4 regions of the Marinobacter sp. es.048 genome follow, and region 2 is predicted to be linked to each of the others. Evidence: predicted binding sites of a transcription regulator. Region 2 holds the regulator's gene; each other region holds the start of a gene.
The links. The regulator sigma-54, encoded in region 2, starts transcription at its own class of promoters, with help from an activator protein. The targets are predictions, from matches to a motif close to ANTGGCATNNANNTTGCTNT.
Positions count from the first base shown of each region.

Region 1: a site for sigma-54 is predicted at 3,392-3,411, ahead of flhA (flagellar biosynthesis protein FlhA). Genes of this name have one in related genera too.
Region 3: a site for sigma-54 is predicted at 2,185-2,204, ahead of CFT65_RS01160 (ammonium transporter). Genes of this name have one in related genera too.
Region 4: a site for sigma-54 is predicted at 2,307-2,326, ahead of flgB (flagellar basal body rod protein FlgB). Genes of this name have one in related genera too.

Region 1 is NZ_FYFA01000001.1:1,996,183-2,001,641, forward strand. Features, by position in the region: gene flhB (flagellar biosynthesis protein FlhB) at 1-144, shown strand, start outside; gene CFT65_RS09250 (class I SAM-dependent methyltransferase) at 543-1,397, opposite strand; gene CFT65_RS09255 (uracil-xanthine permease family protein) at 1,378-2,634, opposite strand; gene upp (uracil phosphoribosyltransferase) at 2,637-3,275, opposite strand; gene flhA (flagellar biosynthesis protein FlhA) at 3,494-5,459, shown strand, end outside.
Region 2 is NZ_FYFA01000001.1:1,840,519-1,845,977, reverse strand. Features, by position in the region: gene lptB (LPS export ABC transporter ATP-binding protein) at 1-503, shown strand, start outside; gene CFT65_RS08530 (RNA polymerase factor sigma-54) at 662-2,185, shown strand; gene hpf (ribosome hibernation promoting factor) at 2,287-2,595, shown strand; gene ptsN (PTS IIA-like nitrogen regulatory protein PtsN) at 2,683-3,153, shown strand; partial or broken gene CFT65_RS08515 (RNase adapter RapZ) at 3,182-3,412, shown strand; one part of gene CFT65_RS08510 (IS3 family transposase) at 3,690-4,017, shown strand; one part of gene CFT65_RS08510 (IS3 family transposase) at 4,017-4,897, shown strand; partial or broken gene CFT65_RS08505 (RNase adaptor protein RapZ) at 5,135-5,459, shown strand, end outside.
Region 3 is NZ_FYFA01000001.1:233,048-238,506, forward strand. Features, by position in the region: gene CFT65_RS01145 (YkvA family protein) at 1-294, shown strand, start outside; gene pomA (flagellar motor protein PomA) at 364-1,134, shown strand; gene CFT65_RS01155 (flagellar motor protein MotB) at 1,137-2,060, shown strand; gene CFT65_RS01160 (ammonium transporter) at 2,283-3,491, shown strand; gene CFT65_RS01165 (lipocalin-like domain-containing protein) at 3,511-4,590, opposite strand; gene CFT65_RS01170 (FtsX-like permease family protein) at 4,587-5,459, opposite strand, start outside.
Region 4 is NZ_FYFA01000002.1:485,103-490,561, reverse strand. Features, by position in the region: gene CFT65_RS13300 (adenylate/guanylate cyclase domain-containing protein) at 1-1,119, opposite strand, end outside; gene CFT65_RS13295 (Mpo1-like protein) at 1,121-1,432, opposite strand; gene CFT65_RS13290 (nitroreductase family protein) at 1,601-2,152, shown strand; gene flgB (flagellar basal body rod protein FlgB) at 2,393-2,791, shown strand; gene flgC (flagellar basal body rod protein FlgC) at 2,826-3,275, shown strand; gene CFT65_RS13275 (flagellar hook assembly protein FlgD) at 3,294-3,971, shown strand; gene CFT65_RS13270 (flagellar hook protein FlgE) at 3,999-5,459, shown strand, end outside.

The DNA.
Region 1 (5,459 bases), 160 kb from region 2:
GAGGAGATTCCCGATGGCCTGTACATGGCCATTGCCCAGGTGCTCGCCTATGTGTTCCAGCTCCGGCAGTTCCGCAAGGGGCGTGGGCCGAAGCCTGGTATGCCGGAGTTCCCGATTCCTTCGGATTTGCGGCGCGACGTTTAGTTCGGAGTTGGGTTTCTGTAAGTAGCCTGCGGGTTTGGGGGCTGGCGGATTGGCGGGTGGGCCTCCCAAAAACCGCTACGAGCACATCCATGTGCGCTTGGTGTCGGCCATCCTTGGCCGCCGACATTTTTGGGAGGCCCACCCGCCAAGCCGCTTCCAGACCATTCGATATCGCATCAACAACCTACGCTTCTAAGCCGACATGATTAGTCGTTAAAAAAAGCGATTCTGGGCGTTATCTGAGTCGTTGGACAAGTGGTGGTGGCAGGCCTTTCCAGGACTGGCTGTGGCCATGGATGGCCACAGCCAAGCGCACATGGATGTGCTCGTAGCGTGTCCTGGAAAGGCCTGCCACCACCACGCATCCCCCAAAACTAGCAGGCTGCAATTCCAGAAAGTCAGCAACCAGCTTCAATAACCCGAACCATCGGCTCCCCGCGGCTTTCGGGGATGGGCAGAATCCCGTACCAGGATCGGGGATCGTGCACTGTGGCTGAGGCAAACCCGCAGGACAGGAAATGCTCCCGTGCCTGGGCGTCGGTCTGGAAGTGGAACGATACCTCGCTGCGGGTAACGGCCCCGAGGACACCACCAAGTGCTTTGAGGGTAGTGTTCAGCAATGGCTGGCGGGGTTGGTAATAGCTCTCGGAAAGGTAGACCGAACCCGGGCGTCTGGCCATGGCGGCGGCCAGTTGGCGCCAGAACTCGGTGATGGTTTCCAGTGAAAAGTAGCTGGTCAGGCCTTCGGTGATGATGATCACCGGCTCGGAGTTCGCGAATACCCGGTCGATCACTTTTTCCAGTTGGTATTCACCGTGGTCCGCGAGGATGTCGATGGGTGTGACCTGATGGTGGTCGCCCAGTCTGCCGGTCGCCATCAGGCGCAGTGCCTTGCGGGCGGCCATGTCCGGCAGGTCGGCTTCGACCATGTGGAGCAGGGGGTGTTTCTGGCGTAAACGGATGCCCCGGGGCGACATGCCGCAGGCGATCTCCAGAACCTGGGTGATGCCCTTGTTGCGGATTGCCTGGTCAATCAGGTGGTCGATGATCAGATGTCTTTGCAGCAGGAATGTGCGGATGTTGCCGCCGATGGCCGCCTGACTGGCGGCTTCGAAGGGGGTCATCAGGCGGTAGAGCCAGCGGCCTTTTTCGGTGGCCAGGGTGTGGTCGGAAAGCCCGTGCCGGTGCCAGACGGCACCGGTATACAGGGCAGTGAAGCTAATGCCGGAGCTGTCAGTCGGCTTTCTGCTCATAAACGGCCTTGCCCCACGCCTCGTGGCTGCCGGGTAGCAACAGGTTGAGGATAATGGCGGCTACCGCGCACAGCGCGATGCCTTCCAGATTGCCCAGAACCATACCGCCAATACCGAATACCAGGGTGACACCCACGATAACCAGGTTGCGAGACTGTGACAGATCCACCTGATGGCGGATCAGTGTGTTCAGGCCAACCACGGCAATGGAGCCGAACAGCAGGCACAGGATGCCGCCCATGACAGGGACCGGGATGGTTTGCAGAGCGGCACCGAACTTGCCGACGAAAGCCAGAACGATGGCGATACAGGCCGCCCACCACATGACCTTCGGGTTGAAGTTCTTGGTCAGCATCACGGCGCCGGTGACTTCCGAGTAGGTGGTGTTGGGCGGTCCGCCAAGCAGGGACGCGGCGCTGGTGGCCAGGCCGTCACCCAGCAGCGTGCGGTGCAGGCCCGGCTTTTCCAGGTAGTTCTTGCGGGTCACGTTTCCGATGGCCAGTACGTCGCCGATGTGCTCGATGGCCGGGGCAATGGCTACCGGAATCATGAACAGTACGGCGCCCCAGCTGAAGGCCGGCGCAACAAAGTCGGGGACGGCAAACCAGGCGGCTTCCTGAATCGGGGTGGTATCCACGATGCCGGCAAAAGCGGACAGGATATAGCCGGTGATGACGCCGAACATGATCGGAATCAGCCGGAAGATTCCCTTTGACCAGACCGACATGATGATGGTTACGGCCAGAGAGATCATGGCGATCCAGATGGCTGTGTCGTAGGGGATCAGTTGGGTGGCGCCGTCACCGGTGCGTCCTGAGGCCATATGAACGGCAACAGGCGCCAGGCCGAGACCGATCGTCATAATCACCGGGCCGATCACGACTGGCGGCAGAAGGCGGCGGACAAAACCGGTGCCCCGCAGGCGTACTAATCCACTCAGGAGAATATAGAGAATACCCGCTGCCATCAGGCCGCCGAGGGTTTCTTCCATTCCAAACCGGCCTTTAGAGGCGATAACCGGTGCGATGAAGGCGAAGGACGACGCCAGGAAAATCGGGATCTGGCCGCCTGTCACCACGTGAAAGATCAGGGTGCCCAGGCCGGCGGTGAACAGGGCCACGTTCGGATCCAGCCCGGTAATCAAAGGCATCAGAACCAGCGCGCCGAAGGCCACCAGCAGCATCTGGGAGCCGGCAATGGCCTGTTTCCAGACCGGGTCGTTGGTATGGTCCCGCATGCTTAAACGTCCTTCTGCTTAGTGCCGAAGATCTTGTCGCCGGCATCGCCGAGACCCGGAAGGATATAGCCTTTGTCGTTGAGGCGCTCATCAACAGAGGCGGTGTAGATGGACACATCAGGATGTTTCTCGAGCACCTTTTCAACACCTTCAGGTGCTGCGACCAGAACCAGAGCACGGATCTCGGTGCTGCCCGCCTTCTTGAGCAGGTCGATGGTGGAGATCATGGAGCCGCCGGTGGCTAGCATCGGGTCGACAATCATGGCCATGCGCTGATCCAGTTCTCCCACCAGTTTTTCCAGGTAGGTGCTGGCCTCCAGGGTTTCCTCGTTACGGATCTGGCCAACAACGCTTACCCGGGCCACCGGGATCAGGCTGAGCACACCATCAAGCATGCCAAGACCGGCTCTCAGGATCGGAACGATGGTGACTTTCTTGCCGTGAATCTGTTCCACATTAACGGGACCGGCCCAGCCTTCGATGGTCTTTTCCTGCAGGTTGAAGTCCTTGGTGGCCTCGTAGGTCAGGAGTGCACCAACTTCCTGTGCCAGCTCCCTGAAATTCTTGGTGCTGATGTCCGCACGGCGCATGATGCCGAGCTTGTGGCGGATCAGAGGGTGTTTTACCTCGTGGATTGGCATGGGGTCACCTGTGTGTCTGATTGGAGTTTTAGCGTCGCGATCAAATGGCGCAAGGATACCGCATCTGGCAAGGCGAGTCAGGCCGCAAATGGCCGGCTCACGGAAATCCACTAAGGGCTGGTACGGATCTTGCGATAACACTTCCAAACGACGCTCCGGTGTCAGATTTTCGACCTTCAAAACGCCTGCAGGCACGGCCAATCGGAGAAGTATCCGGCATGGACAGAGCTTTAGTCCTCAATAACGTCAAAACCCTGACGCGGGGCAATCTGGGCATTCCCATTATGCTGATGGGTTTGCTGGGTATGATGATTCTGCCTATGCCGGCGTTCCTGCTGGACGTGTTCTTTACTTTCAATATCACCCTTTCGATTGTCATTCTACTGGTGTGTGTCTACGCCCTCCGGCCCATGGAGTTCGCCTCTTTCCCCACAGTTCTGCTGGTAGCCACGCTCCTTCGCCTCGCCCTGAACGTGGCCTCCACCCGGATTGTTCTTCTGAACGGCCACGAGGGCGGTGACGCCGCCGGTAAGGTGATTGAATCCTTCGGTGCGGTCCTGATTGGTGGCAACTACGCCGTGGGCCTGGTGGTGTTTGCGATCCTGATGATCATTAACTTCCTGGTGGTGACCAAGGGTGCCGGCCGGGTATCCGAGGTGAGTGCGCGTTTTACCCTGGATGCCATGCCCGGAAAACAGATGGCGATTGATGCGGATCTTAATGCTGGCCTAATCAATCAGGACGAAGCCAAGCATCGTCGTTCCGAGATTGCACAAGAGGCGGATTTCTACGGCTCCATGGACGGTGCTTCCAAGTTTGTGAAGGGCGACGCGATTGCCGGTCTGCTGATTCTTGCCATTAACATTATCGGCGGTATTGCCATCGGTATGCTGCAGCACGGTCTTGATTTCGGGCTGGCCATGGAGCGCTATGCGCTGCTGACCATTGGTGATGGCCTGGTGGCACAGATTCCCTCGCTGCTGCTGTCCACGTCTGCGGCGATCATGGTTACCCGGGTAACCTCCAGCCAGGACATGGGTGGGCAGATCCTTCAGCAGATGTTCAGTGCCCCTAAGGCCCTGTCTATTGCAGCCACCATCCTGATTATCCTGGGTCTGATTCCGGGCATGCCCCATGTGGCCTTCCTGGGGCTTGGTACCCTGGCGGGCGGTGCTGCCTGGTATATCTGGAAACACCAGAGGCAGACCGTCGAGGAAGAGGGTGCATTTCCGTCGCGGGGCGCTGGCGGTTCCGCACCACGGCCGGCGGGTCGCGATCTGCCTCCCGGCGGTGATGCAGGCGGCGATCAGGGGCGCCAGCTGCCGGCACCCGGCGAGACCAAGGAACTGGGCTGGGACGACGTGTCCACCGTTGATATCGTCGGTCTGGAAGTGGGCTACCGGCTGATTCCGCTGGTGGACAAGTCACAGGGTGGCCAGTTGCTCAGTCGCATAAAGGGTGTTCGTAAAAAGTTGTCCCAGGATCTGGGCTTTCTGATGCCCTCGGTTCACATTCGAGACAACCTGGATCTGATGCCCAACGTCTATCGCATTACGCTGATGGGCGTGACCATTGCTGAGGCCGAAATCCATCCGGACCGCGAGCTGGCCATAGACCCCGGCCAGGTGTTCGGAAAAATAGAGGGGATTGAGGGCAAGGATCCGGCGTTTGGTCTGGATGCCAGCTGGATCGAGCCAGACAAGAAAGACCAGGCCCAGACCCTGGGGTATACCGTGGTCGATGCCAGTACGGTGGTTGCCACCCATCTGAACCAGGTATTGCAGAAGCACGCCCACGAACTGCTGGGTCACGAGGAAGTCCAGAAGTGGCTGGATCAGCTGGAGAAGATTTCTCCAAAGCTGGCCGAGGAGCTGGTGCCCACCACTGTGTCCATCAGCCTGCTGCTGAAAGTGCTGCAGAACCTCCTGAAGGAAGAAGTGCCGATCCGGGATATGCGGTCCATTGCCGAGGCCATCGTGAACGTGCATCCGAAGAGCCAGGATCCGAAACTGCTGACCACCGTTGCCCGGCAGTCCCTGCGCCGGATGATTGTTCAGAGCATCTGCGGCAACGAATCGGAGATACCGGTGATCACCCTGGATCCGGATCTGGAACAGTTATTGCTAAAGTCAGTTCAGCAGAGTCAACAATCCGGCGGTCAGGAAGATATTGGCCTGGTTCTGG
Region 2 (5,459 bases):
GTGCCCAGCAAGGCATCGGTTACCTGCCCCAGGAAGCCTCGGTATTCCGCAAACTATCGGTACGCGACAACATCATGGCCATCCTCGAAACCCGCCAGGGTCTGAGCAAGGCCGATAGGGAGAAAAAGCTCGAGGAGTTGCTGGAGGAGTTTCACATCACCCATATCCGGGACAGTGTTGGCATGGCACTGTCCGGCGGCGAACGCCGACGGGTCGAAATCGCCCGAGCCCTTGCCATGGAGCCGGCCTTCATCCTTCTGGATGAGCCCTTCGCCGGTGTCGACCCCATATCCGTGAGTGACATCAAACACATCATCCGGCACCTGCGGGACAAGGGTATCGGCGTGCTGATTACCGATCATAACGTGCGCGAGACCCTGGACATCTGCGAGAACGCCTACATAGTGTCCGGCGGCCACATCATCGCCTCCGGCAATGCCGAGGCGATCCTTGCCAACCAGCAGGTCAAGGAAGTCTACCTGGGCGACGAATTCAGGCTGTGACACCGAATGGCTCATTGTTTTGATGACCTGTAGCAAGTAAACTCGGCAAAGAACTTGCTAGGGTAAAGTTAAATCACGGCAAGTAACCGACATATAAAGATTTTTTTCACAACTTATGACACAAAGCGCTGATGAGTGACGGATCCTGAACCATGGTTATGAAAGCCTCCTTACAGTTAAAGCTGGGTCAGAGCCTGACCATGACACCCCAGCTGCAACAGGCGATCCGGCTTCTCCAGCTCTCTACCCTCGACCTCCAACAGGAAATCCAGCAGGCACTGGAATCCAACCCCATGCTGGAGACCTCCGAGGACGACGACCAGACAACAGACGCTGCTACCGCTAATGACGAGCGCGAAGCCAACGCCACCGAGTCTGCCGCTGAAACTGCGCCGGAACCGTCCAAAGACTGGGACGAATCCGAAAACGGCCCGGACTGGTCCTCTGAAAACGAAATTCCGGACAATATTCCGGACGATCTGCCGGTAGACACTGCCTGGGACGACATATACCAGTCCGCCCCTGCTCCTGCAGCCCGCAATGACGACGAAAACGATCACGATTTCGAAACCCGTAACTCGCCCACTGAAACGCTTCAGGATCACTTGGAATGGCAGCTCAATCTGACCCCACTGAGTGAACGGGATCAGGCCATTGCACATGCCCTGATGGACGCGGTGGATGAGCGCGGCTATCTGACAAGTGCCCTGGAAGAGATCCATGCCGGGATGCTGGATGAAAACGACGAGGACCCCCTTGAGCTGGATGAAGTGGAAGCGGTTCTTCACCGACTGCAGCATTTTGACCCTCCTGGCGTTTTCGCCCGGGATCTTCAGGAATGCCTGCTGATCCAGCTTAACCAGCTACCACCGGAAACGCCCTGGCTGGCCCAGGCACGACTGGTGATCACTCACTACATCAACCTGCTGGGCAACCGGGACTACGCCCAGTTGCTGCGCCGCAGCCGCCTGAAAGAAGACCAATTGCGGGAGGTCCTGGCGCTGATCACCGGCCTGAATCCGCGTCCGGGCGACGTTATTGACCGCGCCGAACCCGACTACGTCATCCCAGACGTCATCGTTCGCAAGCACAATGGTCGCTGGCGTGTTGAGCTGAATCCGGAAATTGCTCCGCGCATCCGGGTGAATGCCAGCTATGCTTCACTTATAAGGCGTGCGGACAGCAGTGCAGACAACACTTACCTGCGCGATCAGTTGCAGGAGGCCAAGTGGTTTATCAAAAGCCTGCAAAGCCGCAATGAGACCCTGCTAAAAGTGGCGACCCGCATTGTCGAGCACCAGCAGGGATTCCTGGATCACGGCGAAGAAGCGATGAAGCCGCTGATCCTTTCAGACATCGCCCAGGCGGTAGAAATGCATGAGTCGACGATTTCACGGGTAACGACCCAGAAATACATGCATACCCCCCGGGGCATATTCGAACTGAAGTATTTCTTCTCCAGCCATGTCAGCACTGACGAGGGCGGGGAATGCTCTTCCACGGCCATTCGCGCGATGATCAAGAAGCTGATTGCCGCCGAAACGCCGAAAAAGCCGTTGAGCGACAGTAAAATTGCAGCCATGCTAGGGGAACAGGGAATCAAGGTTGCGCGACGCACCGTTGCCAAGTATCGGGAGGCCATGCACATTCCGCCGTCTAACGAGCGCAAGCGATTGGTCTGAATACCCCTGGGGCGGGACGCAATACCATATTCGCCGGCGCACAATGCGTCAGCACCCAGACCGGCTCCCGGGAGCCGGCATGATGACAACAGGAGACGCCTATGCAACTCAATATTTCAGGCCATCACGTAGAACTGACTCCCGCACTGAAGGATTATGTTTCAGAGAAGTTCGAGAAGCTCGAGCGTCACTTTGACCACATCAGTAACTGCCAGGTAACCCTGGAAGTGGAAAAGGTGCGCCAGATTGCGGAAGCCACGTTGCACGTGGTTGGTGGTGAGATTCACGCAAAGGCAGAAAACGAGGATATGTATGCGGCCATCGACTCCCTGATCGACAAGCTGGACCGCCAGATCCTCAAGCATAAGGAAAAGAATGTAGACCGGATGCACGGAAACGGCTCTCGCTAACTGGTTGTTTTCATGCAAGTCATCTAATCGAGCTGCGACATGAGCAACGTGTCGCAGCCTTTTTTTTAACGGAAACGCAGTCGATCCATGAGCGACACATCCCTGACCATAGACAACATTCTTGCTCCGGAGCTCACCCTCTGCAGGGTACCTGCGTCCAGCAAGAAACGGGCCCTGGAGTTTATTGCCGAGCAAATAAACCATCAGGACAACACGCTCAGCGAGACCCAGCTCTTCAACAACCTGATTTCCCGTGAGCGCCTGGGCAGCACCGGCATTGGACAGGGAATCGCCATTCCCCACTGCCGCCTGGAGGGACTTGATCACGTGGTGGGCGTGCTGATGACGCTTGAAGAAAGCGTGGAGTTCGATGCAATCGACAATCAGCCGGTCGATCTGATTTTTGCCCTGATCGTCCCGAAAGAGGCTACCAGCGAACATCTGGAGCTGCTCAGCCAACTGGCCGAGAAGTTCAATGAGCGGTCGTTCTGTGATCGCCTCCGGCAATGCGAGGACGCCAGTACGCTGTACCAGCGCATGACCGCCTCGGGCGGATGATATTCATTGCAGTGGAGGTAAGGTGGTCATGAAGCTGATTATCGTCAGTGGCAGGTCCGGTTCGGGCAAGAGTACCGCACTTCATGTGCTGGAGGACCTCGGGTTCTATTGCATCGACAATCTTCCCATTGGTCTGCTCTTCCCCCTTACCCGGGAAGCAGCCAGCCAGACCAAGCCTGGTCGACTGGGCAAGATGGCGGTCAGTATCGATGCCCGCAACCTGTCCGGGGAGCTGGCCAATTTCGAGGAGATATACCGCCTCAGGACCGTATCATCTCTGACCCGACGAGCAGTCGCTCTGCACGTCCACGCACCGCAGAGCATCCGTAGTGACAGACCTCACTCCGGAGCCATACCAGCGAGATCTGCTGACCCTCTCCACTCCGACCTGTACACCACCGCATCCATGTACACTGCGGACATGTAGCACGTCGTCGTCGAAGATCAGACTGCCCTTGTAGTAGCCCCCATTTAAACCGGACACCTTGGTAGAAGCAAAGGCCTAGGCATAGACCTAGTGCAAAGGAGTGTCCAAGGTGGAGAGAATCGAAGTCATAACCGGAGTGCAACGTCGTCGCCGGTATTCCGCACAGGAGAAGGCATTCATGGTTGCTGAGTGTGAGCGGCCAGGCATGTCAGTGTCGCTTGTAGCGCGACGTCATGGTATATCAGCAAGTCTGTTGTTCCGTTGGAAGAAGCTGATGAAAGACGGTGGCATGTCCGCGATTGAATCCGGTGATGAGGTTGTCAGTGCATCCGAGGTGAAGGCCCTGAACAAAAAGGTTCGGGACCTGGAGCGGATGTTGGGCCGCAAGACGATGGAAGCTGAAATACTCCGGGAAGCTCTGGAGGTGGCTCAGTCAAAAAAGTTGATCTCGCGCATGCCGTTGCTGCCACCGGACGATACCCTCTGAAGCGGGTAGCGGAGGTACTGAAGGTATCGCGCTCCAACCTTCTGGATCGCCTTCACGGCCGCCAGAAAGGTAGATGTCCCAGATACAAAAAACAGGACGATGACCGGCATTTGCCGGTTATCAGAGAGCTGTGTGAAGTCCGTGCGGCCAATGGCTATCGAAGGATTACGGCACGCTTGAATCGGTTGCTTGCAGCCAACGATGAGCGAGTGAACCACAAGCGTGTGTACCGGCTGATGAAGCAGGATGGGCTGTTGTTGCCCCGTTACACGGGCCGGCCTCAGGAGCGTTGTCACAACGGCCAGGTCATTACGTTGAAGCCGGACCTCCGTTGGTGCTCAGACGGCTTCGAGATCCGCTGTTGGAATAAGGAGGTGGTTCGCGTGGCCTTCAGCCTGGACTGCTGTGATCGGGAACTGATGCGCTATGTGGCGACGACCGGGGGAGTCACCGCTGAGATGGTCCAGGACCTGTTGCTGGAAAGCCTGGAATACCGCTTCGGCCAGTCAGAGCATGTTCCACACCCGCTGGAATGGCTGACGGACAATGGCAGCTGCTACATTGCCAAAGAAACGCGAGCGTTCGCATCTTCTCTGGGCTTTGTGGTGTGCACTACGCCTGTGAGAAGCCCGCAGAGCAACGGCATGGCTGAGGCCTTCGTGAAGACGTTCAAAAGGGACTATATTTACCTGAACGATCTTCCCGACGCCGCCTCTGTGATGGCGAAGTTGCCGGAATGGATCGAGGACTATAACCGCAGTCACCCACACAAGGGACTGAAAATGAAATCGCCCTGGGAATACCGGGCGGAACTGGCATCAAATGAATGAGGTGGTGTCTGGTTTAGCGGGGGCAACACATCGAGGAGATACGCGCTCAGGAACGGTATCGTGAATCATCTTCTGACGCGACAGCGCTCTGCACGTCCACGCACCGCAGAAGCATCGTAGTGATGACAGACTCACTCGAGCATACAGCGAGAGATGCTGAGCTCTCAGCTTCGACTGTATGTAACACCGCATGTCATGTACGACTGCGGACATGTAGCAACGTCGTCGAATCAGACCCTTTTGTTCCAATCATTTGGCTTTAAACACGGGGTGCCTCTGGATTCCGACTACGTCTTTGATGTCCGCTGTCTGCCGAACCCTTACTGGGACACGAGCCTGCGCAAATACGTCGGTACGGATCAGCCGGTGATCGAATTTCTGGAAAAAGAACCGGCAAGCCGGAAGATGATCGAAGACCTGAAGGCATTTCTGGATACCTGGCTGCCCTCTTTCGCCGACAGCAACCGAAGCTATATGACGATTTCCATTGGTTGTACCGGCGGCCAGCACCGGTCAGTCTACGTATGCGAGCAATTGGGTGAATACTTCCGGCAACGGTACA
Region 3 (5,459 bases), 1.6 Mb from region 2:
GGCAAGCTGGCGCGTTTCAGTGCCGACATCAAACTGATGTTTTCGATGATCCGCGACTACTGGTACGGCAATTACCGTAGCGTACCCTGGAAAACCATCGCCGCGGTGGCGGGGGCATTACTATACGTCATGAACCCCCTCGACGTGATTCCGGATCTGATCCTCGGATTCGGCTTCGTGGACGACGCCGGGGTGGTCGCCCTCTGTCTAAAGCTGGTGGAGTCTGATCTTCACCGCTATGCTGCCTGGAAAGAGCAACAGGAAGAAACCACAGCGGCAGACCGCCCGAATTGATTAATTTCTGAACTGACGGTATTCTCTCGTCCCTGCTTCTGGAACACCTGAATCAAATCTGGAGTTGTAGTGGATTTAGCCACCCTCATTGGTCTTGCTGGCGCTATTATACTTATCGCCTCTGCCGTTATTCTCGGTGTTTCACCTGCCGTTTTCATCAATCCTGCGTCCCTGCTGATCGTCGTAGGCGGCACCATGTTCGTCGTGCTGGCCAAATTCAGCGTTTCGCAGTTTCTGGGAGCCTTCAAAGCCGCAGCCAGGGCGTTCAAATTCAAACTGCCAGAAACTCAAGCCAGCATTGAAGAACTCGTAGATATCGCCAACGTGGCCCGTAAAGAGGGCGTTCTTGGCCTTGAAGACAGGGAAATCAGCAGCCCGTTTCTGGCCCAGGGCATTCAGATGCTCGTAGACGGGCAAGACGCCAACACCATTAAGCAGCTTCTCAATAAAGAGCGCCTGATGACTCTGGATCACAACCGGTCCGGCGCCAAGGTCTTCACCGCCATGGCAGATGTGGCGCCGGCCATGGGCATGATCGGTACCCTGATCGGCCTGGTGCAGATGCTGTCGAACATGGAAGACCCGAAATCCATCGGTCCCGCCATGGCGGTTGCCCTGCTGACCACGCTCTATGGCGCCATGATAGCCACCATGATAGCCACGCCCATTGCTGACAAGCTCTCTCTGCGCATGACCGAAGAAGCACGCATGCAGTCGCTGTACATTGATGCGCTGGTCGCCATCCAGGAGGGCACCAATCCCCGGATCATTGAGCAGATGCTTTCAAGCTATCTGCCACCCAAGGAACGTGAAAAAGTGGCCGAAGCAGAAGGCGCGTAACCATGGACGAGTTGCCAGAAGAGGAGAAACCGGGGATTCCGGCGTGGGTTGTTACCTTCGCTGATCTCATGTCCCTGCTGATGTGTTTCTTCGTCTTGCTGCTGTCCTTTTCGGAAATCGACGCCCAGAAATTCAAGCAGATCGCCGGGGAGCTTTCCAAAGCTTTTGGTGTTCAGCGCGACGTGCCCGCCCTGGAAATTCCCAAGGGCACCAGCCCCATCTTCGACAAGTTCTCGCCCGCACCGCCTGAGCCCACCGTGGTTAACGAAGTCAAACAGACCACCACGGAAGAAGACCCGGAACTCCAGACCCTGAAAAGCCCCACCGATATGGCCGTTGAAGCTGCCGTAGAGGAAGAGATGCAGGAAACCATGGACGAGATCCTGAAAGTCCTGGAACCTGCCATTGCCGATGGTCGGATCAACGTGAGCCAGGATCAGCGGCGCATCGTGATCCGGGTGGAAGAAAAAGGCTCCTTCCCCTCCGGCTCCGCTCAGCTGACCTGGGAGTTTGAGGGTCTGTTGCTGGACATGGCAGAGGTCATTGAGGGCATCCCCGGTGACCTGACTATTGAGGGACACACCGACAACGTCCCTATCCGGACTGACCGCTTTTACAGTAACTGGGATCTCTCCGCCGCCCGTTCAGCCGCCGTTGCCAACGTCCTGGTAGCCCGGGACCAGGTCGAACCCACCCGTCTGTCCGTCACCGGTCTGGCGGATACCGAGCCAAGAGTGCCCAACACCTCGGCGGAGAATCGCGCAAAGAACCGGCGAGTGGAAATCATCATTGATCTCTCCGGCCCGATGCAGGAACAGGAAGTGCGCCTCCGGGAACTGATCCAGTCCGAATCGAACGATGACGAATCCAGCCTCGGGATCGAATCCGAATCCGACAGCTCAACACCAAACGAAATCAGCTGGTAAACGCATTCTATTTTGGTGCGACCCACCTAAAAACGCACCTTTATAGTGCGACCTGAGACCCAAAAATCCCTTTTATATCTCTTAGCGATCCCTCAACCACCTCTCAGCTCTTGAAATGCATTATTTTGGAACAGCTCTTGCTTTAGCTGCACCTCAACAATGCACAAGCCAACGTAAACGGCCCGATAGAGGCCGGAAACACAACATCAGGAGCGAAAACCCGTGGACATCACGAGTGCAGTACACACCCTGACTGAAAGCGCCAACACGCTGTTCATCCTTATCGGCGCCATAATGGTGCTGGCCATGCATGCCGGCTTTGCCTTCCTGGAAGTGGGCACCGTTCGCCACAAGAACCAGGTCAACGCCCTGGTCAAGATCATGACCGACTTCGGGATCTCCGCCGTGGCCTACTTCTTTATCGGTTATTACATCGCCTACGGCAGTCATTTCATGAGCGGTGCCGCCGAGCTCACCGCTGCCAACGGCTATGATCTGGTGAAGTTTTTCTTCCTGATGACTTTTGCCGCGGCCATTCCTGCCATCGTGTCCGGCGGTATCGCCGAGCGCGCCAAGTTCTATCCGATGCTGATTGCCTCGGGCCTGATTGTCGCCTTTATCTATCCCTTCTTTGAGGGGCTTATCTGGAATGGCAACTATGGTTTCCAGGGCTGGCTCGAGAACCAGTTTGGTGCATCCTTCCACGACTTTGCAGGCTCTGTTGTGGTGCATGCCGTGGGTGGCTGGATCGCCCTGGCGGCCGTTCTTGTTCTGGGTGCCCGAAACGGGCGCTATCGCAACGGCAAAGTCGTTGCCTTTGCCCCCTCCAACATTCCATTCCTCGCTCTCGGCGCCTGGATACTGACCGTTGGTTGGTTCGGTTTCAACGTGATGTCGGCCCAGACCCTTGACGGCATCAGCGGCTTGGTGGCCGTCAACAGCCTGATGGCGATGGTGGGTGGTATCCTGGTCTCCATGCTGCTGGGCCGCAAGGACCCGGGCTTTATCCACAATGGTCCACTGGCAGGCCTCGTGGCCGTGTGTGCCGGCTCAGACCTGATGCATCCGGTGGGCGCTCTGGTGACTGGCGGTGTGGCCGGTGCCATCTTCGTTTACCTGTTCGAGTGGGCCCAGGCCAAGATTGAACGACTGGACGATGTCCTGGGTGTCTGGCCCCTGCACGGTGTCTGTGGTGTCTGCGGCGCGATTGCCTGCGGTATCTTCGGTCAGCAGGCGCTGGGTGGCCTTGGCGGCGTCAGCCTGATGTCACAGATCATCGGCTCGATTGCCGGCGTTGTGGTGGCTTTTGTTGGCGGCCTGATTGTGTACGGCGTTATCAACGCGATTTCCGGCCTGCGCCTGACCGAAGAGGAAGAGTTCAACGGAGCGGATCTGAGCATCCACCGGATTGGCGCAACCGCCGTCGAATGACACCGGTTTACGGTGCAGTTCACTCGCCGTATCCGGTCAGCTCCATGTAGCCGACCCCGTCGTGGCTGCCGGATACCGACACCGGGCTTTCCCAATATGGGTAAAGCCCGGTATTCCGGTAATCCCCCGCCGGAGCGACTACCTCCAGATTCACCCCGAAGTCTGGCACCGACAGTTGCCATGCACGGGGATAACCGTCGCTGTCGGTTAATGGCTCCAGGCTGAGCTGATCGGCGCCAAGGGCTATCGGCTCGCCATCAGCCGGAATCCAGGTTCCGGAACGAAAACCACCGTATTCCTCCCGTAGCTGGAAAGCCATCAGTTTGTCGCCCGAGTCCAGGTGCAGCGCAAACCAGTCCCAGCCCTGCTGGCCCGATTTGAGAAACTGGCTGCTCCACTCCCGGTCGAACCAGCCCTTTCCCTTTACCTCCAACGTCTGATCGCCCATTGTGACCGTGCCCTCTATCTGGAGATCCACCAGACTGAAATACATGGAACCCTCGCCATCGGCGGACTTGGCGCTGAAACCATTGTCACCGTGGGCAACCGGCTTGCCATTTATACTCAGGGTCAAATCATAGGACCAGCCATCTGCCGAGACCTGCAACCGCCATGAATCCTTTCCGGAAGCAGCTTCAAGCTGCCAGTCATCCAGCCAAACGGCGATCGGCTCAGCCCGGGCACCGGCATGGCCGACGTCGCCCCGCGCCAGCTTCTCTGCAAAGTAGTGCCGGGTATCAAAGCTTACTGCGGCGTGGGCCATCCAGGCTGCCTCCAGGGGCCAGTTGTTTGCGTCCGGAGGCTCAGCGTCTGCCAACCTCGGCTTGATTGCCTGGCGGAACTGGGTCCACTGCAGGCCAACGGGTTTGCCATCTGCCGTCTTCAGATTGGCCGTCAGGTACCACCATTCGATCCGGTGCTGCGGGTGCGGGCCATAATCCTCGGGGAATGTCAGCCTGTCTCCCGGCCTGGGCTGCAGAAAGGGCACATGGGATTCGTTATTCGCGATGCCGGCCAGTCCGGCAAACCCTGACTCTTGCTGTGGCTCCGAACAGCCGGCCAGAACCACGGCGAACCAGATGAAGATCCAGCGCCTCATCGCTCACCTCCTGCCAGGGCATTGGCGTTTGCGGGCGCGACCGACGGCGATTTCAACTGGCGGCTCATCAGTAAGGCGATGCTGAGGCCGATTAGCACGCTGAGCAAACCAAGCTCCAGCCAGAACCTCGGATAGATGGCCATGGGCAGTGACCAGCCGAACGCGATGGGATTGATCCGATGCACCAGTACCCAGGTCAGCCAGACACCAAGCGGCAAGGCCAGCAGGGCAATGGCGCCGGTCAGCGACACTGACAAGCGGATCAGTTGGGCGGAAGCTTGCCTTCGTGACAGCCCCCACACCACAAGCAGCCGGAAATACCAGGCACGGGTCGAGAAAAACACCCAGCCCATCATCAGCAGGGCGATGGCCGCCAGTATCAGGGTCAGGGTGGTCATGGCCCGGGTCAACAGAAAGGTCTGGTCGAAAATGGCAGAAGCGAGCTCTTCAATCGCCCGGTTGTCCCGGACCGTCAACTCCTCGACCTGCCATACCCGTTTTAATCCGTCGGTCACTACCTCAATGGAGAGATTGCGCGGTGAAACTGACAGGCTCTGGAAGCCGGTTTCGAACTCCGCAGGAAGAACCGACGGATGAATCAGGATCTCGCCGGCGGGACGGCCGTAGTCCGGATAAATGGCCAGTACCGAAAAGTCGAACGACTGACTACCGAAAGTTACCTTCAGGGTCTGGCCGACCTTTAAATCCTCCCGGCGCGCCAGCTGTTCATTTACCATCACGCCCTGGCCCTGTTGCAGGCTCTGCCAGGGCTGCGGCGCTGACTCAAACAACTCCCAACCGGTCACCAGTGAGCCAACGGGACCGATGGCAAAGACGTCTACCCTGGTATCTCCCTCATCCTCGCCGTC
Region 4 (5,459 bases), on a different contig from region 2:
ATTCACTTCCTTACCGATAATGGTGTAATCCATCCGGTTCTCCGCGCCGAAATTGCCGACAGTGGTATAACCGGTGCTTATCCCCATGCGGATTTCCAGCGGGGTCTTGATACCCTGGCTGCGCCATTTCTGGCGCATGATTTTCATGTGCTTGCGCATCTCGATGGCCATGGAGACACAGGCAAAGGCGTCCTCCCGCTGGCCCCGGCTGGTGGGGTCGCCAAAGAACACCATGATGGAATCGCCGACGATCTTGTCGATGGTGCCACCATACTTCAGGGCTACTTCCGACATCTCGTTAAAGTAGTGGTTAAGTAGCTCGGTCAGGGCCTCGGGCTCCATCTCCTCAGACAGCTCGGTGAAGCCCTTGATGTCCGAGAAGAACACCGCAAGTTTCTTGCGCTGAGTTTCCAGTCGCACATCCCGCTCGCCAGTAAAGATGGATTGCCAGACCTGAGGCGACAGGTATTTGGACAGTTTGTGTGAAAGCGCGATGGACTGCTCCCGCTGGTTCTGGATCTGGGTCTTTGCCAGCATCAACGCCCGTGCCTGCTGGTGGGAGTAGTAAGCCGTGACGCAAATATAAAGCCCGGTGGATAAAATCGACACAATACTGGTCAGCAGAGGCGAGTGTGGTCCGTCTGCCGGGCCGACGATCGCAACCGCACCCGCAATGGAAGCCGCCATAAAGCCGGTGCCCAGGACCCACTGACGTATACCACCAACAATCAGGCAACTGAACATCAGCATCAGTGCAACGGCGAGGGAGGGGATGACGATCAGCCCGATGCAGCCAATGAAAGCGCCACCAACAACGCAATCAAATATCAGCATTTTCTGACGGATGCGTGGCGAATTCCTCAGGAAAGTGCGGCGGGTCAGGGCGTGGGCGATTTGGGGCCAGGTGAGGGCCCCGGCAACCAGCCAGAGAAGCCATTGCGGAAAGGCGCCCTGGAGAGCACCGGTTACGATAATGGCGGCCGTTGAGGTGTATGCGAGTACCCGGCCATTGTAGTCGGGCATTGGGGGAATGGCGATCGGGTTGCCCGCCGCCTCGGACGAGAGGGCTCTGCCAGCTGAGCTGCTGGCACTACGCAGGTCTGCCGGGGCACTCATCATTTCAGAAACGGATCCTGCCAATGAGCATGTCGCGGAACATGACCCAGTCGCCCATCAGGCTGTACAGTGGGTACTTGAAGGTGGCAGGTCTGTTCTTTTCAAACTTGAAATGACCCACCCAGGCAAAGCCATAGCCGATGACCGGTAAAGCCAGAAGCCACAAAAGCTTGCCTGTAGTCAGTGCCCACAAGGCCACGATAAGAACCAGAAGGCTGCCGGCAAAGTGCAGACGGCGACAGGTCACGTCGCTGTGCTCTTCAAGGTAGTAAGGATAAAATTCGGAAAAGTTGTTGAAGGTGTGCTGGTTGCTCATTGTGTTGCCACTCACCGTTATACGACCGCGTCATTTATAATTGTTGGCAGACCCGACTACGACGAAAGGTTAACAGCATTACGTACAAGCCACAATTCACAGCCGGGAGTTTTGGCTTGTACCTACTCTTTTAAACTCATCAGAACAGCGATCAGACAGCGAGCATATATGACAGCAGTTACCGATTTCCTCCTCAACCGTTCGTCAGAACCCAGGCTGGAGTCGCCCGCGCCGGACCCCGAGACCCTCGACCGGGCTTTCGCCTGTGCCGCCCGCGCTCCTGACCATGCCCTGCTGCGCCCTTGGCGTTACCTTGTTGTGGAAGGGGAAGGGCTGGAGGCTCTGGGTGAACTGTTTGCCGCAACTTGCGCCAATAACAGCGACGAGAAAGAGATTGAGAGGCTCAGGCGTGCACCTCTTCGAGCGCCGATGGTGATTGTGGGTATCGCGTCGCCGAAAACGCATCCCAAAGTACCTGAAATCGAGCAGTTGATGTCGGCCGCGGCCGGCATGAGTTTCGTCGGGCTGGCTCTGCAGGATGCCGGTTACGGTGTGATGTGGCGGACCGGCGCTGTCGCTTACCACTCTTCAGTACACGCGGGTCTGGGGCTTGAAGAGCATGAGCAGATCGTTGGCTTTCTCTACACCGGAACGGTTTCCGCGTCCAAGCCGGCTGTCCCCAGGCCGGCGGTTGATGAGTTTGTGCGGCACTGGCCCTGAAAACCTGCCTTTACGCCCCCCGGTCCGCGCCGGGGGAAGCAGCTTGCCGCTTTTTCCTGCCCGTTCCCTGCCTGCTCTTCCCAGGCCGCCAATTCGCCACTGGCCAGAGCCCGTCAATACTGGCTTTCCTGACAAATTCACTCCTCATCTGAATTCTGGCATTCAGCTTGCTTTAGTCCTGCCAAAGAGCACAGCCGGCAAAAACAGGTCGGCTTACTGGTGCAGTTTTCGGGAGGCAGCATGGCAATTACGTTCGATTCGGCCCTGGGTATTCATCAACATGCGGTTGAAGCGCGGGTTAAACGTGCCGAAGTTCTGGCAAACAACCTGGCGAACGCTGATACTCCGGGTTTCAAAGCCCGCGATCTGGATTTCCAGGCGATGATGCAGAAGGCCCAGGAACAGGTCAGCGGATTCGAGATGGCCAAAACGCACGATGCGCACATGGATACCTCCCTGTCGGCCTCGGAAAGCGATTTGATGTATCGGGTACCCCACCAGCCGTCGGTTGACGGTAATACCGTGGACGCCCAGCAGGAGCAGACCCGCTTCATGCGCAACGCCATGGATTTCCAGGCCAGCTTCCAGTTTTTGAACAGCAAGTTCAGCGGTTTGACCAAAGCCCTCAAGGGCGAATAAGCCGCAGTCACAGGATTAGCGAAGGAGAATTTTCATGTCACTGGGCAGTATTTTTGACATCGCCGGTTCCGGCATGACTGCGCAATCACTGCGGCTGAATACAACCGCGTCCAATATTGCCAATGCGGAGACGGCGAGTTCCAGCACGGGGGAAACCTATCGCGCCAGGAAGCCGGTTTTCTCAGCGATTCAGCAGTCTCTGATGACTCCGGGGCAGGGTGGCTTGCCCATGAGCGCCGATGAGGGCCCGGGTGCCGGCGTGAGGGTTGACGGTATCGTCGAGAGTGATGCGGAGCTGCAGATGCGTTACGAGCCCCATCACCCGGCGGCCAACGAAGACGGCTATGTCTTTTATCCCAATGTGAATGTGGTTGAGGAGATGGCAGACATGATGTCGTCGTCCAGAAGTTTCCAGATGAATGTGGATGTCATGAACACAGCCAAGTCCATGATGCAGCGCATTCTGACTCTTGGTCAGCAGTAACAGGGTGAGGAGCACAACATGACTGCAGTAAATGCAACAGACGCGTCGGATGTTCTGAGCCAGTACCAGCTGAAGCAACAGAATGGCGGCCAGGGCACCAGTGAGTTGGGCCGGAACGAGTTCATGGAACTGATGTTGGCGCAGCTGAAAAACCAGAACCCGTTGGAGCCTCAGGACAACGGTGAATTTATCTCCCAGCTTGCCCAGTTCAGCTCACTGGAGGAGATGCAGAATCTCTCCGGTACAGTGGAAGATGTGGTTGGACAGTTCCGTTCCACTCAGGCCCTGCAGGCCTCCGCCATGGTTGGTAAAACTGTACTTGCGCCCTCCCAGATCGGGATCCTGGGCGCTGAAGGCGAAATTACCGGAACCATTGAGGTGCCGGCATCGACCGGCGGTCTACGCCTGTCCATCGAGGGGCAAAACGGTGAGCGGGTGCGTCAGATTGATCTTGGTGCAAGTCAGGCGGGTGTGGCGTCTTTCCGCTGGGACGGTCAGGACGGCAACGGCAATCCCTTGCCGCCGGGACCCTACCGTATTGTGGCGGAGGCTTCCTATCCCGATGGGCCACAGCAACTGGGCACCATGGTGAGCGCCAATGTGGATAGCGTATCCCTGGGCCAGGGCGGCTCGATAACCCTGAATCTTGCAGGCATGGGCTCCATTGCTCTGTCTGATGTGAAACAAATTAACTGAGACCGGTGAAACACCAAGGGGTGAACCATGGCATTTAATACAGGTTTGAGCGGCCTTCGTGCGGCATCGGTGGATCTGGACGTCACCGGCAACAACATTGCGAACGCCAGCACCGTCGGCTTCAAGGGCAGTAAGGCCCAGTTTGGCGATCTATACGCCAGCGGGTTCCTGAGCGCAGGCACCAACCCGATCGGCGACGGTGTCCGGGTTCAGGATGTGAAGCAGTCCTTTGGCCAGGGCAACATCAGCTTTACTGACAACGGTCTGGATATGGCGATTGCCGGCGATGGTTTCTTTATCCTGAATAACGGCGGCGAGATTCGTTATTCCCGTGCAGGACAGTTCGGCATCGATAAGGAAGGCTATGTAACGAACAACCAGAATATGCGGGTACAGGGATACACCGCGGACGAGGACGGCAATTTGTCTGGAATTCGGGGAGATTTGCAGATTGCAACAGACAACCTGGCTCCCAGGAGGACGACAAACCTTGACTCCGATCTGAATCTTGATTCCAGGGAGTCCGTGCTGGAGACCCGTGTTCGGGATGTCGGGCCTCTCACTCTTGCTTCCATACAGGGCGAGAGCTTTGATGTGCAGTATTCGGACGGCTCGCCTGCCTTCAACGTGAATATTGACCCTGCAGCCAGTGCCCGTGAAGCGGCCTCCACCATAAACGATGCGCCTGGATTGAGTGCTTCGGCCACGACGACGGCGACTTTCGACGGCACTCCGGCTCTTGATGACGCCTTCATCTCCGGGGCCAGTTCGTTTTCATTTAGCCTTGATATCAATGGTTCGCCGCTGACTCTGGACACCTCAAATATCAATTCTCTGCAGGATCTGGTTGATTCAATCAATAACTCCAGCGAGACCGCGATTTCCGCCTCGATTGTCACCGGAGGTGGGGGAAGCGATGTTCTACGAGTGATTCATAACCAGGGTGAGACGCTCGACTTTACCTTTGCCGATGGTAATGGCAACGGCGATACCGGCACCGTCGAGGGTGATGTGAACGTGACTGCGGACCGGTCGGTGGCCGGGATTACATCAACCACGGCTGACAATGATTTTGAGGTCGCGTTCAACGCGTCACCAATCCGCGTCACCAATCAATTCAATCCGCTGGATCAGCGTACCTATAACCACGCTACATCAACCACGATCTACGACAGTCTGGGTAATTCTCACGAACTGACACAGTTTTTTGTAAAAAATCCTTCACCAGGCAATGGTGTCGGGGTGAGCGAATGGTCGGTGTATGCCCAGATTGACGGCGAGTTTGTTGGCGGCACTGACGTGACTCCATACACTGCAAGATTTGATCAGGACGGTGCTCTGCAGTCGATAAACGGCGACCCCAGTGGCGAAATCGTCATTGATGACTGGATACCCAAAGACAGCGCAGGGCAACCTAACGGAGCTGATGGCCCTCCAGCTGCCGGCGAGGTGGTAGTAACACCCATTCCTGAGCCACCGACAACATCG